2 regions of the Photorhabdus temperata genome follow, and region 1 is predicted to be linked to the other one. Evidence: predicted binding sites of a transcription regulator. Region 1 holds the regulator's gene; the other holds the start of a gene.
The links. The regulator ArgR, encoded in region 1, controls arginine synthesis, uptake and breakdown. The targets are predictions, from matches to a motif close to ANTGAATAAAAATACANT.

Region 1 (3,406 bases):
CAGTGCTTTTTGTTCAAAATCACTCAATTTGCCAATTTCCAGACGCTCTTCTACGCCATTTTTACCCAAACGAACCGGTTGAGCGAAGAAACGCGCATATTTGCCATCACCCTCAACATAGGCACATTCAACAACATTGCTTTCGCCTTGTAAGCCACGGACCAAAGAAAGGCCCAGACGAGCCGCAGCTTGCCCCATAGACAGAGTTGCAGATCCACCACCAGCTTTAGCTTCAACGACTTCAGTACCTGCATTCTGAATACGTTTAGTTAAGGCAGCCAACTCTTCATCAGTAAAGCTCACACCAGGGATTTGGGACAACAGAGGCAGGATCGTCACACCAGAGTGACCACCGATAACCGGCACTTCGATTTCCTGCGGTTTTTTACCTTTCAATTCAGCAACAAAAGTATTGGAGCGGATAATATCCAGGGTTGTTACGCCAAACAGACGGTTTTTATCATATACACCCGCTTTTTTCAGCACTTCAGCCGCAATAGCTACAGTTGTGTTGACTGGGTTAGTAATAATCCCAATCAGTGCCTTCGGACACGTTTTAGCCACTTGTTCTACCAGGTTACGAACGATACCCGCGTTAACATTAAACAGATCTGAACGATCCATACCTGGTTTACGAGCAACACCAGCAGAAATCAATACAACGTCCGCTCCTTCCAACGCTGGCGTTGCATCTTCACCAGCAAAGCCCTTAATTCTCACATCCGTTGGAATGTGGCTCAAATCAGCAGCCACCCCAGGTGTCACTGGAGCGATATCATATAAAGAGAGTTCTGAACCTGAAGGAAGCTGGGTTTTTAGTAGAAGAGCAAGAGCCTGACCAATACCACCGGCTGCACCGAGAACTGCAACTTTCATCCTGATACTCCTTAAATCGTTTATACTTTAAAATGCTGTGAATTCATCTGGTTACAAACCATAGATTACTACTTTCTTGAAAACAATCTGTTAACAGCCAAATTGTGGACTTACGCTCTAATCGTGGGACGTAAAAGTCGCCGTATTCTAGGCAAAATGCTTATCTGTTAATGAGATAATGGACACTATTTTGATAATTGCCTTATGATTTTATAAAATAACCCGCTAAATACCTTACACCCAACAACAACACCAAACAACATCATTTGATTAACAATATACTTACATGATAACCAGCCCAAAAAAGCAAATTCTCATATTCATATTTTGTGAATTTCTATATAGCATAAGACTAATTCATGCTTTAAAAATGGTGATAAAATCATTCTTATTGCATAAAAATTCATTTGTATGCATAATATAATCTTCATAGCTGATTGAATATGGTGAAATATGCGTACTCCCTCTAAACAGGAAGAGTTAGTAAAAGCTTTCAAGGCGTTATTAAAAGAAGAAAAATTTAGCTCTCAAGGAGAAATCGTCACCGCCTTGCTGGAAGAAGGTTTTGAGAATATTAATCAATCCAAAGTCTCCAGAATGCTGACAAAATTTGGTGCTGTTCGCACCCGTAATGCAAAAATGGAAATGGTCTACTGCCTTCCTGCTGAGCTTGGCGTCCCTACTGCCACTAGTCCACTAAAAAACCTGGTACTGGATGTTGATCACAACCATTCAATTGTTGTCATTCGTACAAGCCCTGGCGCTGCTCAGCTTATTGCTCGCCTGTTGGATTCCCTTGGTAAAGCAGAAGGTATACTTGGCAGTATCGCGGGTGACGACACCATCTTCATCACACTTGCCAGAGGTTTCACGGCAGAACAGCTACGTGAAAAAATTCTTGAATTGTTTGAACAAGAACTTTAAATGAATCGCGCCATGCTGGCGCGATTCATTTTTCCTGCCGCCATCCTCAGGACTGATAAGTTTTTTTATTCAGTTCAGATAGTAGTTTTTCATGAATACCGCTAAACCCGCCATTACTCATAACCAAAATATGATCGCCTTTCTGTGCCTTATCAACAATCATATGCACCAGCGAATCAATGTCAGCGCTCCAATACGCTGGCTGAACACAACGATCTGCAATTTCTGATACATGCCATTTAATATTAGCTGGCTGAAATAAGAACACTTCATCAGCACGCCCCAGCGCTGGCGCGATCTCATTCTTACTTACACCCATTTTCATGGTATTTGAACGCGGTTCTAACACAGTAATAATACGGGCAGTTCCACCAACCTTACTACGCAGAGCTTCCAGTGTTGCCAGAATTGCTGTCGGGTGATGCGCAAAATCATCATAAACGGTGATGCCATTCTCCTCACCGCGTAGTTCAAGGCGACGGCTGGCATTAATAAAATCGCTCAAAGCACGACAGGCATCGGCTGGCTGGACACCAACATGATGTGCGGCTGCAATCGCAATCAGCCCATTACGCATATTATGTTCACCAACCAGTGACCAATTCACTTCTCCAACAATTTCACCACCATAAAACACCCGATAATCACTGCTGTCTGTACTTATCTTTTTTGCCTGCCAGCGACCGGTTTCACCCACCAGCTCCAATTCACTCCAGCATCCCATAGACAAGACATGTTTCAGGTTAATATCGTTATCCGGCACAAAGATCTTGCCACTAGCCGGAATAATCCTGACAAGATGATGGAACTGTCTCTGAATAGCTGCCAGATCGCCAAAAATATCCCCATGATCAAATTCGAGATTATTCATGATCAGCGTACGTGGGCTGTAATGCACAAACTTGGATCGTTTATCAAAGAAAGCACTGTCATATTCATCGGCTTCTATTACGAAAAACGGGCTTTCTCCGATCTGAGCTGATGTTGCAAAATTCCCAGGAACACCGCCAATCAAGAAACCCGGTTTATAGCCACAAGCTTCCAGAATCCAAGCCAACATGCCGGCGGTTGTTGTTTTACCATGCGTCCCTGCAACCGCCAAAACCCAACGCTCCGGTAAGACATAATCATGCAGCCATTGAGGGCCAGAGGTATAAGGGAGCCCACGCTCCAGCACAGCTTCTACACAAGGATTTCCACGGCTCATGACATTACCGATGATGACCATATCTGGCACAGAATCCAATTGTGCCGGATCATATCCCTGAATCAGGCTAATCCCATGTTTTTCTAGTAAGGTACTCATTGGTGGATAAACATTGGTATCTGAGCCGGTTACCTCATGGCCGAGAGAACGTGCCAAAATTGCCAGTCCACCCATAAAAGTACCGCAGATACCAAGAATATGAATACGCATTGATTTCCCATTCCATAGCATGAAGTTAACCACTATTCTAACCATCAAAAGCAAGATAAGAAATGGAATAGCCTATGAATCATCCCTTTCTTTGGCTAAACTGCCCGCGAAAGAGTGCAATGCACGCTCTAAAACCACTATCAAATCACATTCAGGACTTTCGTCATGAAAACATTAGGCGAATTCATC
Region 2 (3,406 bases), on a different contig from region 1:
GCATTCACATTCATCAGCTCCCCTTTATCAGTTACACCAATCGAGCTAATAATGGGTATATAACCAGCATCCAGTAACATTCTTAGCAACCTAGCATCACCCGGCATCGCTTTCCCCACATGCCCCAACTCTTCACTCAGTTGGGAAACCGTGACCACATTACCATCTCCTAAATATAATCCAACTGATGCAAGCTGATACTTAGTCGCCCACGACAACAAAGTTTTATTAGCGATACCTGCCAATGCGCCGGTGATAATCCCTATCTGCTCAACGGGTGTTACCCGTAATCCTTGCTCCTTCACTACCGGCAGTTGCAGCTTCTGCATCAGTTCATCTACCAGACAACCACCACCATGAACAATCACCAACTGGCGTTTATGTGTTTGCCGATATTCCTGTAATGCAGTAAACAAGCGTTCCAGTGCTTCTTCATTGTCCAATAACACGCCACCTAACTTTATGACTAAAGGTTCCATCTGCTTTACTCCCTCATGCCAATAATTAAAGTAATGCCTGAGTTTCTTCAAACCCAAAACGTATATTCATACACTGAACTGCCTGCGCTGCCGCGCCTTTCAAGAGATTATCCTCAGTACCGACAATAATCAGGTGATCACCCTGTACAACAAAACCAATATCACAGAACGGTAATCCAACAACCGATTTCAGAGCTGGCACTCCTTTGTTGTAAAGACGTACCAGAGGCTTATCTTTATATGCCTGTTGATAAGCTTCACTTATCTGTTCTGCGGTAACACCGGACTTCAATTTACAGGTAATCGTGGCAAGAATACCCCGCGCAAAATTGCCAAGATGCGGAGTAAAAATCACCCTGGTCCCCAGATGTTCCTCAATCTCAGGTAGGTGACGATGAGTAAATATCCCATAAGGTTGCAGGCTAACTTCGCAGAAACTGTTGGTCATACTGGCCTTCCGACCTGCACCACTCACACCGCTAGTCGCATTAATCACCGGCCAGTGACCGGTATCGAGCAAACCCTTTTCCAGTAGTGGCTTTAGAGCGAGTTGAGAAACCGTTGGATAACATCCCGGGACAGCAACCAACTGGGCCTGTTTAATTTCTTCAGTCTGCCATTCGGCAAGTCCATATACAGCTTGTGTTAACCATTGAGTATGCTTATGTTTGAATCCGTAGTATTGTTGATAAATCTGAGCATTTTGTACGCGATAGGCACCGGACAAATCGAACACAACGCAACCTGCTGCCAGAAATACCGGCGCAATGTCATGACTGACCTCATGGGCGGTGGCAAGGAAAACCACATCAATCCCTTTAGCAGCATCAGTAATATCAGTCAGCGGTTGCAGCGGTAGATCAACGATGCCTTTATACTGTGGATGTAAATCTGAGAAGCATTTATCTGCATCAACGCTCTGAGCAGAAACCATTAGCCTAATCAGATTTATATGTGGGTGACGATGCAGATATGCTGCCAGTTCTGCTCCGGTATAACCACTTGCACCAACAACCAGCGTATTCAACATGGGATATCTTTACCTTGTGCTCAGTATTTAAACGGGATAATGTATTTTTATTCAAAAAAAATGCATGAATATTGATACTATCATGAATAAAGGCTGTCAACAGTGAATATTAAATTACCTCCATTTATTGAGCTATTTCGGCAGTTAATCGCTACTCCCTCAATCAGCGCCACCGATATCAGTATCGATCAAAGTAATGAGTCTTTAATCAACCTGCTGGCAAGCTGGTTAAAGGAAATTGGTTTCGAAATTGAAATACAACCGGTACCCGAAGTCCGCGGGAAATATAATTTACTGGCAACTCTGGGGAAGGGTTCAGGTGGATTACTGCTATGTGGGCACACCGATACCGTCCCTTTTGACGAAGGGCGCTGGACTAAAGATCCCTTCACCCTGACAGAACGTGATAACAAACTATATGGTTTAGGTACGGCAGACATGAAAGGCTTCTTCGCTTTTATCATTGATGCCTTGCGGGATATTGATGTCAGTAAAATAACCCGTCCGCTGTACATTCTGGCTACCGCGGATGAAGAGACAACAATGGCAGGTGCCCGTTATTTTGCGGCAAGTACAACTATCCGACCGGATTTCGCGATTATCGGTGAGCCGACGGCATTGCGGCCTATCTGTGCACACAAAGGGCATTTATCGAACGCTATCCGCATCGTCGGCCAGTCAGGGCATTCCAGTGATCCAGCCCGTGGTATCAACGCCATTGATTTGATGCATGAATCTATTGGTCATCTGATTGAATTGCGCGACACGCTAAAAGAGCGTTACAACAATCCGGCGTTTGCCATTCCATACCCGACCATGAACTTCGGCTATATTCATGGCGGTGATGCGGTAAATCGGATTTGCGCACATTGTGAATTGCATATGGATATTCGCCCATTACCGGGGCTGACATTACAGGATCTGAATGGGCTGTTAAACGAGGCCCTGGAACCGGTGAAACAACGTTGGCCTGGCCGTCTGACCATCAATGAATTACATCCACCCATTCCCGGATATGAATGCCCAACAGACTACAAGATGGTTGATGTAATAGAAAAACTGCTGGGCCGCAAGGCTGAAACCGTGAATTACTGTACCGAAGCGCCATTCATTCAGGAATTATGCCCAACGTTGGTACTTGGCCCAGGTTCGATTGAACAGGCACATCAGCCGGATGAGTTTATTGATATGTCATTTATTGAACCTACCAGAAAGATAATCTCTCAGTTAATAGATCATTTTTGTCTGAGCAATAATTAATTGTTTCAACTTATCCCCCCAAAAATCAGGGGGGACTCAAGCATCAGAACAAGAAACAAACAAGCCTTTCCCAAGTACCTTGCACATAAACACAGCGCAGATAATAAGTAAAACTTATAGAAAATAGCCCAGTATTAAATTTTAGAAATTTCGCCCAAACTGATTATTTTCTGATATGAATATGAGGGCTTAGGGTAAATGCAACATTGTGGCGCCACAAAAAACAATTTCCCGCCACGTTAATAAAATTTTTCTACAGGAACAGAATCAACATTCTGCCAGTTATAAAGGCCAAGAGTCACATGAATCAACAATATTCCGCAATGCGCAGTAATGTCAGCATGCTAGGTAAGCTGCTGGGAGATACGATCAAAGAAGCTTTAGGAGAAGATATTCTCGATAAAGTTGAAACTATCCGCAAATTATCCAAATCATCCCGTGCCGGCAATGAAGCACACCGCCAGCAACTATTATCCACATTGCAAAACTTATCCAATGATGAACTGTTGCCGGTTGCCCGCGCTTTCAATCAATTTCTCAACCTGACAAATGTCGCGGAACAATATCACAGCATATCCCCACATGGTGAAGCTGCCAGCAACCCGGTTGCTTTGGCTAAGTTATTCACCCAGTTAAA

Region 2: the regulator ArgR is predicted to act here: its motif matches at 1,548-1,565, upstream of argC (N-acetyl-gamma-glutamyl-phosphate reductase).

What each region holds. Positions count from the first base shown of each region.
Region 1 covers NZ_JAJAFX010000009.1:36,650-40,055, reverse strand. The annotation lists gene mdh (malate dehydrogenase) at 1-876, opposite strand, end outside; gene argR (transcriptional regulator ArgR) at 1,330-1,800, shown strand; gene mpl (UDP-N-acetylmuramate:L-alanyl-gamma-D-glutamyl-meso-diaminopimelate ligase) at 1,847-3,217, opposite strand; gene fbp (class 1 fructose-bisphosphatase) at 3,383-3,406, shown strand, end outside.
Region 2 covers NZ_JAJAFX010000080.1:11,004-14,409, forward strand. The annotation lists gene argB (acetylglutamate kinase) at 1-479, opposite strand, end outside; gene argC (N-acetyl-gamma-glutamyl-phosphate reductase) at 505-1,509, opposite strand; gene argE (acetylornithine deacetylase) at 1,612-2,769, shown strand; gene ppc (phosphoenolpyruvate carboxylase) at 3,072-3,406, shown strand, end outside.